2 regions of the Micromonospora sp. NBRC 101691 genome follow, and region 1 is predicted to be linked to the other one. Evidence: predicted binding sites of a transcription regulator. Region 1 holds the regulator's gene; the other holds the start of a gene.

Region 1 (7,613 bases):
GACGAGGCGCACATGGAGGACGTGATGCTCCGGCTCCGGCTCGCCTCCGGGCTGCCGCTGGCGGTGCTCGACCCCGCCGGCCGGGCCGGCGCCGAGCGGGCCCGCGCCGCCGGGCTGCTCGCCGAGGCCGACTACGCCGCCGGCCGGGCGGTGCTCACCCTGCGTGGCCGACTGCTCGCCGACGCCGTGGTCCGCGACCTGCTGCCCTGAAGCGTCCCCTCGACAGCGTGCGCGCCACCCGCCGCCCCGGCGGTCTCCCGGGCACCGTGTCGCGCCACCCGGGGCTGCCATGAGGACGGCCGGCCCCGGGAACACCACCGGGACCGGCCGGACGGCTCACTTCACGAAGCTCCGGGTCATCGGGTACTGGTAGAGCAGGTCCTGGTTGGCCTTGAGGGCGGCCACGATGCCGAGCACGATCGGCACGATCGCGAGCACGATCGGCACGAAGGAGAGCAGGCCGCAGGTGATCGCGGCGAGCAGCCAGCCCACCAGGATCGCGACCGCCCAGGTGATCTGGAAGTTGAGCGCGGCGACGGCGTGTGCGCGTACCGCCGGGGACTGCTGGCCCCGGACCAGCAGCACGATCAGCGGCCCGACCCAGCCGAACAGGGTCGCACCGATCACGATGCCGATCGGCCCGCCGGCGTGGGCCAGGATCGCCCAGGTCCGGTCGTCGCCACCGATCGGGCCGGGGGACGGCTGCGGCCCGCCCCCGCCCGGCGGCGGATATCCACCCGGCCCTCCGGGCGTGTGCGCCCCCGTGGCCCCGGGCGGCGGGAAGCCCGGTGGCGGGTAACCGCCCTGCTCACCCGCTGGGTGGTAACCGCCCGCTTCGCCCGGCGGCGGGTAACCGCCCTGGTCGCCCGGCGGCGGCGGGTAGCTGGCCTGGGGGTCCGGTGTCGGGTAGCCGGTAGCGGCGAAGTGCCCGCCCGAGGTCGGGTGGTCGGCCGACGGGGCGTCACCGGACGGGCCGTAACCCACCGTCGGCGGCTCCGGGGCGACGGCGGCGTGGCGCTCCGTCGGCGGCTCGTCGCCGAGCGACCCGTAGCGCTGTGTCGGCGGCTCGTACGACGGCGTCGTCCAGTTCTCCGTGGGCGGCTCGGGGGCCGGCGTCGTCCAGTTCTCCGTGGGCGGCTCGGGGGACGACGGGGGAAGGTGCTCGGTGGGTGGCTCATGGGGCGGCGTGGGCCAGCCGCCGGGCGGGGTGGATCCACCCGGTGGGGGATACCCGGACGCACCGGCCGCGTCGGAGAGTGGGGTGGTGGGCTCGTCGGGTGTCGACGGGGACCCGGACGGGGCGAGCGGCATGGTCGGCTCCGGCGGGTACCGGCCGGCGTCGCCCGCGCCGGGCGGGCGCGGCGGTTCAGTCATACCGGTCACGGTAGGGGCACCGGACAAGGCGCGACCAGCGGGCGCGTCCTGATCACCCGGGGGGACGGCCGGTACCGGGCCGGGGGCGGGGGTCGACACCGATCATCGCGTCCCGGGGGTGCCCCGACGTAGACTGGCACTCGTTAAAGTCGAGTGCCAGGAGCGCGTCGTCGTCGGCGACCGCCGCCGGTCGTCGCCGGGGGTGGGCACGCGCCGCGACGGACCGGGCGCCGACCGGCGTAGGAGGTGGGGAGAGTGGGTCTGGACGACCGCAAGCTCGCCGTGCTGCGCGCGATCGTCGAGGACTACGTCGCGACCCAGGAGCCGGTCGGCAGCAAGGCGCTGGTCGAGCGGCACCAGCTGGGCGTCTCCCCGGCCACGGTCCGCAACGACATGGCGGTGCTGGAGGAGGAGGGCTACATCCGGCAGCCGCACACCAGCGCCGGCCGGGTGCCCACCGACCGTGGCTACCGCCTCTTCGTCGACCGGCTCAGCCGGGTCAAGCCGCTCAGCCCGGCCGAGCGTCGGGCGATCGAGCGGTTCCTGGTCGGCGCGGTCGACCTCGACGACGTCGTCCACCGCACCGTCCGGCTCCTCGCCCAGCTCACCCGCCAGGTGGCCGTGGTGCAGTACCCGAGCCTGGCGCGGTCCTCGGTGCGACACCTGGAGCTGGTGCCGATCTCCACCACCCGGCTGATGCTGGTGATGATCGCCGACACCGGTCGGGTCGAGCAGCGGCTGGTGGAGCTGCCCGCGCCGGTTCCCGCCGACGACGTCACCGACCTGCGTCGCCTGGTCAACGAGAAGCTCTGCGGCACCCGGCTGTCGGACACCCCACCGCTGGTGCAGGCGTTGGTGGAGGAGGTCGACGCCGGGCTGCGTCCGGCGATGACCACGCTCTCCACCGTTCTGCTGGAGACCCTGGTCGAGCGGCACGAGGAGCGGATCGCGCTGGCCGGCACGGCCAACCTGACCCGGGGCGGCCTGCTCGACTTCCAGGGCTCGTTACGTCCGATCCTCGAGGCGCTCGAGGAGGAGGTCGTGCTGCTCAAGCTGATCGGCGAGGTCGAGCCGAGCACGACCCGGATCCGGATCGGCGACGAGAACGAGATCGACAACCTGCGGGGTACGTCGGTGGTCAGCACGGGTTACGGTCCAGGTGCCACCATCGTGGGTGGGCTGGGCGTGCTCGGCCCGACACGGATGGACTACCCCGGCACCATCGCCACGGTACGCGCCGTGGCACGCTACGTGGGCGAGCTGCTGGCCCAGAACTGACCAGTCAGGGCCGACGGCCGGCTCGGGCCGACGACCGGCGCAACGCGAGACGAACATGAGGACACGGAACGCAGTGGCCAGGGACTACTACGGCATCCTCGGTGTCAGCCGGGAAGCCTCCGATGACGAGATCAAGCGCGCCTACCGCAAGCTGGCGCGGCAGTTCCACCCGGACGTCAATCCGGACCCGGAGGCCCAGGAGAAGTTCAAGGACATCAACGCCGCGTACGAGGTCCTCTCGGACGACCGGAAGCGGCAGATCGTCGACCTGGGTGGCGATCCGCTCGCTCCCGGTGGCGGCGCGGCCGGTCCGGGCGGACCGGGCGGCGCGGGGCCGTTCGTCGGCTTCCAGGACATCATGGACGCCTTCTTCGGCGGGGCCACCGGCTCGCGGGGGCCGCGTCCGCGCACCCGTCCCGGGGCGGACGCGATCCTGCGGCTGGAACTGGACCTCAACGAGACGGCGTTCGGCGTCGAGGCGCCGATCACCGTCGACACCGCCGTGCTCTGCACCACCTGCTCCGGCGCGGGCACGGCCGCCGGCACCCACCTGGCCACGTGTGAGGCGTGCGGTGGCCGGGGCGAGGTGCAGTCGGTGCAGCGCACCTTCCTCGGCCAGGTCGTCTCGGCCCGGCCCTGCACGGTCTGCCAGGGGCACGGCACCACGATCCCGCACCCCTGCCCGACCTGTGCCGGGGACGGCCGGGTGCGTACCCGCCGTTCGCTGACCGTCAAGATCCCCGCCGGGGTGGAGGACGGCATGCGGATCCGCCTCGCCCAGCAGGGTGAGGTCGGCCCGGGTGGCGGCACCGCCGGCGACCTCTACGTCGAGATCCACGAACGGCCGCACGACGTCTACTCCCGCAAGGGCGACGACCTGCACTGCCGGGTGACCGTGCCGATGACCGCGGCGGCGCTCGGCACCCGGTTGACCATCAAGACGCTGGACAGCGAGGAGACCGTCGACGTCAAGGCGGGCACCCAGCCGGGCAGCACGATGCGGTTGCGCGCCCGGGGCGTACCGCACCTGCGCGGCACCGGCCGGGGTGACCTCTACGTCCACCTCGACGTGCGGACCCCGACCAAGCTCGACGCCGACCAGGAGCGGATGCTGCGCGAGTTCGCCAAGACCCGGGGCGAGGAGGTCGCCGAGCTGAGCAAGCAGGGCGGCTTCTTCTCCCGGATGCGGGACGCGTTCAACGGGCACGGCTGAGTGTCGGCCCCGCTCTTCCTGGTCGAGTCGCTGCCCGTCGCCGACACGCTGACCCTGGACGGCCCGGAGGGCCACCACGCGGCCACCGTGCAGCGGCTGCGGGTCGGCGAGGAACTGCTGCTGGCCGACGGTCGGGGTGGCACGGCCGCCGCCGTGGTCACCGCCGTCGGCCGGGGCGCCCTCGACCTGACCGTCACCTCGCGGGGGTACGCCGACGCGGCGGTGCCCCGCGTCGTGGTGGTGCAGGGCATCGCCAAGGGCGACCGGGGCGAACTGGCCGTCCAGGCGATGACCGAGGTCGGCGTGGACGAGATCGTGCCCTGGGCGGCGTCCCGCTCGGTGACGCAGTGGCGGGGCGAGCGGGGCGTACGCGCCCGGGAGAAGTGGGTGGCGACCGCCCGGGAGGCGGCCAAGCAGGCCCGCCGGGCCTGGCTGCCGGTGGTGGCCGGTGCCCCCGACGAGTCGACGGCGGCGGTGGCGGCGCGGCTCTCCGGTGCCGCCGCCGGGTTCGTGCTGCACGAGGAGGCACAGGACCGGCTGACCACCGTCGAGCTGCCTCCGGCCGGTGAGATCGTGCTGGTGGTGGGCCCGGAGGGTGGGATCGCCCCGGCCGAACTGGACGCCTTCCGGGCGGCCGGTGGTCGCCCGGTGCGGCTCGGGCCGGCGGTGCTGCGTACCTCGACCGCCGGGGTGGCCGCGCTCAGCGTGCTCGCCACCCGCCTCACCCGCTGGTGACCCGCCCTTCCCGCCCAGCCGTGATCAACGCGACATGCGGCATGTCGGGGTGTGGGAGGGACCCGACGGCCCGGGATGCCGCAATCGGGGGTGGAACCCGGGCGGGTCAGAGGCGGGGGAAGACCTGGACGGTCTCCTCGTCGGGGCTGAGGTCGAGACCGGCCGGGCCGACGATGCGGGGATCGGGCACGCCGACCACCTCGGTGTCCTTGTCCGTGTAGGCGAAGCGGTTGAGCACGTGGCGCATGGCCTCCAGCCGGGCCCGCTTCTTGTCGTTGCTCTTGACCACCGTCCACGGCGCGTCGGCGGTGTCGGTGTAGAAGAACATCGCCTCCTTGGCCTCGGTGTACTCGTCCCACTTGTCCAGCGCGGCGATGTCCATCGGGGACAGCTTCCACTGGCGTACCGGGTCGACCTGACGGATGGCGAACCGGGTGCGCTGCTCGTTCTGGGAGACCGAGAACCAGAGCTTGACCAGCCGGATGCCGGAGCGGACCAGCATCCGCTCCAGCTCGGGGGCCTGGCGTAGGAACTCCAGGTACTCCTTGCGGGTGCAGAAGCCCATCACCCGCTCGACCCCGGCCCGGTTGTACCAGGACCGGTCGAAGAGCACGATCTCGCCGGCCGCCGGCAGGTGGTGCAGCCAACGCTGGAAGTACCACTGGCTGGACTCCCGCTCGTTCGGCTTGACCAGGGCCACCACCTTCGCGCCGCGCGGGTTGAGGTGTTCCATGAAGCGCTTGATCGTGCCGCCCTTGCCGGCCGCGTCCCGCCCCTCGAAGAGGATCACCAGCCGCTCGCCGGACTCCTTGATCCAATCCTGGAGCTTGAGGAGCTCGATCTGGAGCAGACGCTTGTGGTGGTCGTACTCCTCACGGGCCAGGCGCTCGTCGTACGGGTAGTCCTCCCGCCAGGTGTCCACCGGGCTGCCGTCCGCACGGAGCAGCACCGGGTCGTCGTCGTGGTCGTCGACCACCTGGTAGTCGGCGGAGAGGTCCAGCAGCGCGGCGTCGGCCATGTCGGGGATCCTTACCCGGGTTCCGGGCCGGTCAGCCGTCCCGGTTGCTGGGAGTTCGCTGAGAGACCAGCCTCAGGAACGCAGGTAGGACGCGCCGTTCAGGTCGACGATGGTGCCCGAGGCCCACTCCGCCTCCGGGGAGGCGAGCCAGTGCACCGCGGCGGCGATCTCCTCCGGTCGGGCCACCCGGTCGAACGGGCTCTGCGCCCGCACGGCCGCGCCCCGGGGCGACTTGAGGTGCTCGTTGGTCATGTCGGTCTCCACGAACCCGGGCGCGACCGTCGCCACCGCGATGCCGTACGGGGCCAGCGCCACCGCGAGGGACTGCCCCATCGCGTTCATGCCCGCCTTGCTCGCCCCGTACGCCGGGTTGCCCGGCTCGCCACGGAACGCCCCCCGGGAGGAGACGTTGACGATCCGGCCGCCCCGGTCGCGCATGTGCTGGGCGGCGCACCAGGACGCGTTGGCCGCGCCGAGCAGGTTGGTGTCGACGATCTGCCGCCAGCGCTGCCGCCACTGCTCGTACGTGGTCTCGAAGACCGGGTGCGGCGGATCCGCCGGACCGAACACCCCGGCGTTGTTGACCAGCACGTCCAGGCCGCCGAGCCCGGCTGCCGCCTCGTCCACCGCGGCCCGGACCGCGTCCGGGTCGGCCAGGTCGGCCCGGACCACGAGGTGCCCGTCGCCGGGCAGTTCCGCCCGCAGCCGCTCGGCCAGTTCCGCCGAGTCGCGGTGGTGGATCGCCACCCGGTCGCCGCCGGCCGCGAACCTGCGCGCCACCGCTCGGCCGATGCCGCGCGAGGCCCCCGTCACCAGTACCGCCCGAGAGTCCACCCGCCCATGATCCCCGACTGCCGGGCCCCGACCCGACCCGGGGCCGTCCGGTCGCGGCCGGGAGCTGCGACGACATGCCGGCCCGGCTCCGGGGAGATGCTGGTACGCAACCGGTGGTCCTACCATGCGTCGATGAGTTCCGACTGCCTGTTCTGCCGCATCGTCGCCGGGGAGATCCCGGCCACCATCGTCCGGGAGACCGCGACCACCCTCGCCTTCCGGGACATCGGCCCGAAGGCCCCGGTGCACGTGCTGGTGATCCCCAAGGAGCACTACGTCGACGTGGCCACGCTCGGCCAGGGCGACCCGGAGCTGGCCGGCCAGGTGCTGGCCACCGCCGCCGAGGTGGCCGAGGCCGAGGGGCTGCTCGCCGACGGCTTCCGGCTGATGTTCAACACCGGCCGGTACGGCGGCCAGGAGGTCTTCCACGTGCACGCGCACCTGCTCGGCGGTGCTCCGCTCGGGCCGATGCTCGCCCGCTGACTCCTCGGTCGTCCCGCCCCGCCGCGGTGGTAGCAGGGGTCCCCTGTTCATCAAAAAGCGGTAACAGGGGACCCCTCCTTACACTTGCGGCGTGGTGGAGATCAACGCGCGGCTCGGGCGGATGGTGCGGCAGGTGCAGGCCGGTGCCCGGGTGCCGGCGCTGTCGGTGGCCCTGCACCGGGCGGACCGGCCGCTGTGGAGCCTCACCGTCGGCAGCACCGGCAACGACGCCCCGCTGACCCCGCAGACGCCCTTCCGGATCGGTTCGGTCACCAAGACCTTCACCGCCGTCCTGGTGCTCCAGTGCCGGGACGAGGGTCTGCTCGACCTGGACGATCCGGTGGGGCGGCACCTGGACGTGCCCGCGCACGGCGGGGCGACCGTGCGTCGGCTGCTGTCGCACACCTCGGGCCTGCAACGGGAGCCGTACGGTGACATCTGGGACACGTTGCGGGCCCCCGGGGTCGAGCAACTCCTCGCCGACCTCACCCGGGCCGAGCGGGTGCTGCCTCCGGCCCGCCGCTTCCACTACTCCAACCTGGGGATGGCCCTGCTCGGCGAACTGGTCGCCCGGCTGCGCGGCGGCACCTGGGTGGAGGTGCTCGCCGACCGGATCCTCGCCCCGCTCGGGCTGGCCGCCACCACCACCCGTCCCGGTCCCGGCGCGGCCACCGGCTT
Region 2 (7,613 bases), on a different contig from region 1:
GCTCAGGCGACCAGGCCGGCGCGGAATCCGGCGGCGACGGCGTGCGCCCGGTCCCGCGCACCGAGCTTGCGGAAGAGCCGACGGGCATGGGTCTTGACGGTGTCCTCCGAGACGAACAGCTCCCGGCCGATCTCGGCGTTGCTCTTCCCCTCGGCCATGCCGAGCAGCACCTGGAGCTCCCGCTCGGTCAGCCCGATCCCGCCCCGCCCGCGTCCGGCCGGCTCGGGTCGGCGAGGCTTCTGCGCCGTCCGGCCGGACTCCGGCTCCGCGTCGTCGTCCGGTTCGTCGTCGCCGCGCTGGACCGGAACCATCGCCGGGCCGCCCGGTGCCTCCTGCCCCGGCCACTCGGGCGGCGTCGCGGCCGGGGCACGACCGCCCGGACGTCCGGTCGCGCCGACGACGGCGGCGGTGTCGAGGGCCGGGTCGGTGATCCGGCGACGTGACGACCGTCCCGGTGCGGTGAGCAGCAGGAGGGCCTTGGCGACCGCGCTGGTCAGATCCTGGTCGACGCCCTGGATCAGCCCACGCGCCCCGGCGCTGATGGTCGCCGCCGCCGCGCCGGACTCCTCCGCGCCGAGCAGCAGCACCGCCGCCTGGGGGGCCCGGGCCAGGACGCGCCGGACGAATCCGGCGCTGTCCGGGCGGGTCAGCGCGGTGTCGGCGAGCACCACGTCGGGCGGTTGCTCGGCGAGGCGCAGCATCACCTCGGGATCAGAGACGGCGGTACGGACGACGGCGGACAGGCCCAGCCTGGCCGCTGCGGAAGACAGGTGCTGCGCCGCCAACGGGGTTCGGACGCAGACGAGAACCGTACGCACAGTGGGGTCTCCTCTCCGTCAGGAAGCAGACCACGGGCGGCGCTGATCATGAGGGCGTTCCGGGCAATTCTCCGAACTTTTCCGACATATGGGGCCTTTGACGCGAGTTGCCGGAGCTTTTCGATCACACACGTGTGAGCGGGCGAACGGCAGGGTATCGGAGGGGCCAGGCCGGACCCGGCGTGCTCGCGCGAACCGTCGCCCGGGACGGCCTGACAGACCATCGCGGCGGTGCCGCGCGGGAGGAGGGGTGCTGATGTCGAACGTACGTAGACTGCCCGGACCCATCGTCGACCTCTGGGACTGGCAGCGGCTCGGTGCCTGCCGGGGCCGCGACAGCGCCCAGTTCTTCCACCCGGACGGCGAACGTGGTTCCTCCCGGCTGCGCCGGGAGTCGGGGGCCAAGGCGGTCTGCCGGGCCTGCCCGGTGCGCGCCGAGTGCGCGGCGCACGCCCTCGCCGTCCGCGAGCCGTACGGGGTGTGGGGCGGCTTCAGCGAGTCCGAGCGTCTGCGTCTGCTCGCCATCGGCTGGGAGGACCTGGCCGACCGGCGACGCAGCCGGGTGGACATCGCCCGCCTGGAGGCCCGCCTCGGCCGCCCGCACAAGTCGACGGTGCCCGCCCAGCGCAACGTCGCCTGAGGCACCGACCAGGACCACCGCTGCCGCGCCCCCGCCGGGGGCGCGGCAGCGTGCTGTCCGGCAGCATGGCCACATGCCACCGGTGCCGCCTTCGCCTGACCTGCGTCCCCCGCCTCACCTGCTCTGGAACCGCTGGGCCCTGTTCGCCAGCGCCCTCGCCGCGCTCGGCGTCCACGACGTCTACTGGTGCGCCGCCGACGGCGCCCACCACGACGACCACGGCGGGAACCGGTCCCGCCTGGTCCTGGTCGACGGCGGGCGGGCGGTGCTCTTCGGCTACGACCACGAGTACAGCGACACGGCGGCCGCCACGCCCCCGATCGACCTGCTCGACGGGGCCCCGGCCTGGCTGCCCTGGCCGGAGTTGCTCCGCTGGCAGGCCGACGACCAGCTCGGCTACGTCTACTGGTACGACGACGGGGTCTGGTCCCGGGTGCCGTACCCGGACGACGTGTCGGACGGGCTGGTCGCCACCGCCCGTTCGGTGCTCGACGCCGAACGGGCCCGGCTCGAACTCGTCGACGTGGTCTTCGAGTGGGGCGAACACGGGCGGGACGATCCGGCCGAGCGGGACGACGTGGCCGGGGCCGCCACCCGCCTGCTCGCCGCCGCCGAGGCACGCGCCCTCGACGCGGGGCACCTCTCCGGGCTGCTCGGCCGGCTCCCGGCCGACGCCGTCGACCTGCCCGCCGCCCTCGCCGTGGCGGACGCCGCCGGGATCACCCCCGACGCCGTGGCCCCGCCCGTCGTCCCGGCCGGCACCGCCGTTCCGGGCCGCCGGGTACGGGCGCTCAGCGTCGACGGGCACGAGGACCTGGTCCGGGCCGCCATGCGCGAGGAGTCCGAACGACGGCGGACCGAGCCGGAACACCGCCCGGAGCTCGACGCGTTGGCGGCCTGGGTCCGCGGGCAGGCCCCGGCCGGCGACGGGCGCTGCACCCTGCTCGTGGCGGCCACCGACACCAGCCTCGCCACGCAACGGGGGCCGCAGCCACCGCGTGCCCTCATCGGGGAGACCGACTGGCAGGGCTTCCGGGAACTGTCCGGCCTGACCCGCGCGCTACGGACGGCGGAGACCCACCCGGAGGAGGGACGCTGGTTCTTCCTCCGCCTGACGACCACCCCGGAGGGGCACGCCGTCGAGCGGCGCTACGACTCCTGGCCGGACTGGTACCCGTCCCCCCGCTACGACATGCACCTCGGCGACCTCCGGACCGAGCTGGACCGCCGCGCGCCGCGGTACCGCCCATCCTGGGCGCCCCTGCTCGATCCCGAGGTCGCCTGGCGGGACGTACCCGGCGACGCCGGCTAGGCTCCCGCCGCGCGAGTCCTCCATCCGGTCCCGTCCGGTGCCGTTCCCTCCGGGCCAAGCCCACCGGTCCACGTACGACACAGGGCACGCCGTCACGGGGACGGCGTGCCCTGCGGTGCGACGTGCCGGCGGGCGCCCCGGGGGAGCGGCGCGCCCGCCGTACCGTGTCGCGGACGGCTCAGAAGCCGGGGCCGTGCTGGTGGCCGTGGCCGTGGGAGTGCCCGTGGCCACCGGCGGCCGGCTCGGCCTTCTCCGGCTTCTCCACCACCAGGCTCTCGGTGGTGAGCAGCAGGCCGGCGATGGACGCGGCGTTGGTCACCGCGTTGCGGGTCACCTTCACCGGGTCGATGATGCCGTTGCCGACCAGGTCGACGTACTGCCCGGCGGCGGCGTCGAGGCCGTGGCCCCACTCGCTGCCGGCGACCTTCTGCACGACGACGTAGCCGTCCTGGCCGGCGTTCTGGGCGATCCAGCGCAGCGGCTCGACCAGCGCCTTGCGCACGATCGAGACGCCGACCTTCTCGTCCCCGGTGAAGCCGAGGTCGTCGTCGAGCGTCGGGAGGATCTGCGCGAGGGCGGCACCACCGCCGGGCACCGTGCCCTCCTCGACCGCCGCCTTGGTCGCCGCGATGGCGTCCTCGATGCGGTGCTTGCGCTCCTTCATCTCGACTTCGGTCGCCGCGCCCACCTTGATGACCGCCACGCCGCCGGAGAGCTTCGCCAACCGCTCGGCCAGCTTCTCCCGGTCCCACTCGGAGTCCGAGGCCTCGATCTCCTTGCGGATCTGCGCGACCCGGTCGGCGACCTCGGTGTCCTGGCCGCCACCGTCGACGATGGTGGTGTTCTCCTTGTCGACGACCACGCGGCGGGCGGTGCCGAGCGCCTCCAGCCCGATCTGGTCGAGCTTGTAGCCCAGCTCCGGCGCGACCAGCTCGGCGCCGGTCTGGATCGCCATGTCCTGGAGCATCGCCTTGCGGCGGTCACCGAAGCCCGGCGCCTTGACCGCGCAGACCTTGATGGTCTTGCGCAGCGCGTTGACCACCAGCGTGGAGAGCGCCTGGCCCTCGACGTCCTCGGCGACGATCAGCAGCGGCCGGCTGTCCGCGAGGACCTTCTCCAGCAGCGGCAGCAGTTCCTCGATCGCCGAGATCTTCTGCGTGGTGATCAGGATGTACGGGTTCTCCAGGACCGCTTCCTGCGACTCCAGGTCGGTCACGAAGTTCGGCGAGATGAAGCCCTTGTCGAACTGGAGACCCTCGGTCACGTCCAGCTCGGTGTGCAGGGCGGAGCCCTCCTCGACGGTGATGACACCGTCCCGGCCGACCTTCTCCATCGCCTCGGCGATCAGCTCGCCGATGGTGGCGTCCTGCGCCGAGATCGTCGCGACGTGGGCGATCGAGGTCTTGTCGGCCACCTCGACGGCCCGGTCGAGCAGGGCCTCGGAGACCTTGGCCGCCGCCGCGTCGATGCCGCGCTTGAGGCCGGCCGGGTTGGCCCCGGCGGTCACGTTGCGCAGGCCCTCGCGGACCATGGCCTGGGCGAGCACGGTGGCGGTGGTGGTCCCGTCGCCGGCGACGTCGTTGGTCTTGGTCGCCACCTCCTTGACCAGCTGCGCGCCGAGGTTCTCGTACGGGTTGGTGAGCTCGATCTCCTTGGCGATGGTGACCCCATCGTTGGTGATCGTCGGCGCACCGAATTTCTTGTCCAGGACGACGTTGCGCCCGCGCGGGCCGAGAGTGACCTTGACCGCGTCCGCGAGGGCGTTGACACCGTGCTCGAGCAGGTGCCGGGCGTCATCCGAGAAGCTCAGGATCTTCGCCATGGATATCCCTTCGAAGCGTTGCTGCCCCGGCCCGGCGAGCCGGACCGGGGCAGCGACACTGATCGGTTGGTTACTTCTCGATGACCGCGAGGACGTCGCGGGCGGAGAGCACCAGGTACTCCTCGCCGGCGTACTTGACCTCGGTGCCGCCGTACTTCGAGTAGATGACGGTGTCGCCGACCTGCACGTCAACCGGGATCCGGTTGCCCTTGTCGTCGACGCGGCCCGGGCCGACAGCGAGGACGGTGCCCTCCTGCGGCTTCTCCTTGGCGGTGTCGGGGATCACGATGCCCGACGCCGTGGTGGTCTCAGCCTCGTTCGCCTGGACCAGGATCCGGTCCTCGAGCGGCTTGATCGCAACCTTGGTCGCGGTAGTCACGGGCATACCCTCCTGGGGTACTTGGTTTCGTAACCGGTCGGCGGGGCCGACCAGCGTCAATCTGCCACATGCCACCGGGCGGGGCCGTCGTCGCGGGTGCCGGTCCGCCTGGCGTTCAACCTCCGGGCGAGGCCCGGAAGCTGGCACCCTCGATGGGAGAGTGCTAATCGCAGATTAGGCCGCCGCTAGCACTCCGTCAAGGAGAGTGCCAACGACGGCGGGGCGCGTCGCGTCGGCCGGAGCCGCCCACCCCCGCCCGCGCCGTGCCCACCCTCGCAGCACGGTCCGCGACCGGATCACTCGCCACCACACCTGGACAATTACAGTTAACAATCCTAATAATTAGGCATCCGTCGATCCGACGGCTCTCCTACCGGGAGGTCCGGATGCGTCGCCCTGTCCCGAGACTGTTGCTGGCCGCCGTCGCGGCCCTCGCCGCCATCACCGCCACCACCCTCGTCGTCGCCGCGCCGGCCCAGGCCGCCGGTCCGACCGCCACCCTCGTCCGGACCGCCGACTGGGGCACCGGGTGGGAGGGGCGTTACACCATCACCAACGGTGGCCCGACCACCATCACCAGCTGGCAGGTCGCCTTCGCCCTGCCGTCGGGCACCACCCTCGGCTCCTACTGGGACGCCACCCTGACCAGCGCCGGCGGGCGGCACACCTTCACCAACCGGTCGTGGAACGGCACCGTCGCGCCGGGCGCCTCGGTGTCGTTCGGCTTCCTGGTCACCGGCTCCGGCTCCCCCGTCAACTGCACGATCAACGGCGCGCCCTGTGCCGGCGGCCCGCCGACCACGCCGCCGCCGACCACCCCGCCGCCGACCACGCCGCCCCCCACCACCCCGCCGCCGACCACGCCGCCCCCGACCACGCCGCCGCCCGGTGGGCTGCCCCGGCACGCGCTGATCGGCTACCTGCACGCCAGCTTCGCCAACGGCTCGGGCTACCTGCGGATGGCCGACGTGCCGGCCGACTGGGACATCATCAACCTGGCCTTCGGTGAGCCGACCACCGTGACCTCGGGCGACATCCGCTTCCAGCTCTGCCCGGCGACCGAGTGCCCCGGGGTGGAGACGGAGGCCGAGTTCATCGCCGCGATCCGCGCCAAGCAGGCGCAGGGCAAGAAGGTGCTGCTCTCCATCGGCGGGCAGAACGGCCAGGTCCAGCTCACCACCACCGCCGCCCGGGACACCTTCGTCCGGTCGGTGTCGGCCATCATCGACCGGTACGGCCTGAACGGCCTCGACATCGACTTCGAGGGGCACTCGCTCTACCTCAACGCCGGGGACACCGACTTCCGCAACCCGACCACGCCGGTGATCGTCAACCTGATCTCGGCGATCCGCACGATCAAGCAGCGGTACGGGGCCAACTTCGTGCTCACCATGGCGCCGGAGACGTTCTTCGTCCAGCTCGGCTACCAGTACTACGGACAGGGCCCGTGGGGCGGACAGGACCCGCGCTCCGGGTCGTACCTGCCGGTGATCCACGCGCTGCGCAACGACCTCACCGTGCTGCACGTGCAGGACTACAACTCGGGACCAATCATGGGGCTGGACAACCAGTACCACACGATGGGCAGCGCCGACTTCCACATCGCGATGACGGACATGCTGCTGGCCGGCTTCCCGGTCGCCGGCAACCCCGACCGGTTCTTCCCGGCGCTGCGTGAGGACCAGGTGGCCTTCGGGGCGCCCTCCTCCCCCAGCGCCGGCAACGGCTACCTCGCCCCGGCCGGGGTGCAGGCCGCGGTGAACTGCCTGGTCAAGGGGCAGAGCTGCGGGTCGTACGCCCCGCGTAGCGGAACCAACCCGGCCTTCCGGGGGCTGATGACCTGGTCGATCAACTGGGACCGGTTCTACGCCTGGGAGTTCCGCCTGAACCACGGCCCGTTCCTGCGGGCCCTGCCCTGACCCGGGCGGGGTCCGGGTGCCTGCAGGGGTCCCCTGTTCGACAAAAAGCGGTAACAAGGGACCCCTGCTACCTCCCGAACCCGGCGGTCCAGAATGGGTCGGGTGGATCTCGACCAGTTCGCCGTCCTGCGTACCCCCGAGGGGTCGACCGCGCTCGACGCGGCGGCACGGGTGGCCGGCGGTGACCCGCTGAGCGCGGCGGCCGCGCTCCGCTCGGCCGGCGTGCCGGCCGGGCTGGCCGCCGCCGCGCTCACGCAGGCCGAGCTGCGGCGACGGGCGACCGGCAAGTTCGGCCCGGAGGCGGCCGGGATGTTCCTCACCCGCGCCGGGCTGGAGCAGGCGACCCGGCGGGTGGTCGCCGACCGGCGCGCCGCGCGGTTGCGGGACGCCGGGGTACGCACCCTCGCCGACCTCGGCTGCGGTCTCGGCGCGGACGCGCTCGCCGCCGCCCGGGCCGGCATCCGGGTGTACGGGGTGGAGGCCGATCCGCTCACCGCCGCGATGGCCGCCGCGAACGCCGGGGCGGCCGGGCTGGCCGACGCGTTCACCGTCGAGTGCGGCGACGCGACCGCGTTCGACGTGTCCCGGGTGGACGGGGTCTTCTGCGACCCGGCCCGCCGCAGCACCGGCACCGGCCGGCGGATCTTCGACCCGAAGGCCTACTCACCTCCGTGGGACTTCGTGACCGACCTCGCCGCCCGGGTGCCGCACACGGTGGTGAAG

What was found. The regulator HrcA, encoded in region 1, represses chaperone genes, less so after heat shock. The targets are predictions, from matches to a motif close to GGTTNGCACNCTCNNNNNGAGNGTGCNAACC.
Region 2: the regulator HrcA is predicted to act here: its motif matches at 5,110-5,140, upstream of groES (co-chaperone GroES).

The regions. Positions count from the first base shown of each region.
Region 1 covers NZ_BSTB01000001.1:877,938-885,550, reverse strand. The annotation lists gene hemW (radical SAM family heme chaperone HemW) at 1-210, shown strand, start outside; gene QSK20_RS03790 (DUF4870 domain-containing protein) at 337-1,374, opposite strand; gene hrcA (heat-inducible transcriptional repressor HrcA) at 1,630-2,652, shown strand; gene dnaJ (molecular chaperone DnaJ) at 2,726-3,865, shown strand; gene QSK20_RS03775 (16S rRNA (uracil(1498)-N(3))-methyltransferase) at 3,866-4,600, shown strand; gene ppk2 (polyphosphate kinase 2) at 4,707-5,618, opposite strand; gene QSK20_RS03765 (SDR family NAD(P)-dependent oxidoreductase) at 5,691-6,452, opposite strand; gene QSK20_RS03760 (histidine triad nucleotide-binding protein) at 6,585-6,935, shown strand; gene QSK20_RS03755 (serine hydrolase domain-containing protein) at 7,057-7,613, shown strand, end outside.
Region 2 covers NZ_BSTB01000008.1:124,160-131,772, forward strand. The annotation lists gene QSK20_RS14905 (response regulator transcription factor) at 3-818, opposite strand; gene QSK20_RS14910 (WhiB family transcriptional regulator) at 1,075-1,458, shown strand; gene QSK20_RS14915 (hypothetical protein) at 1,541-2,770, shown strand; gene groL (chaperonin GroEL) at 2,949-4,592, opposite strand; gene groES (co-chaperone GroES) at 4,663-4,971, opposite strand; gene QSK20_RS14930 (chitinase) at 5,379-6,890, shown strand; gene QSK20_RS14935 (THUMP-like domain-containing protein) at 6,993-7,613, shown strand, end outside.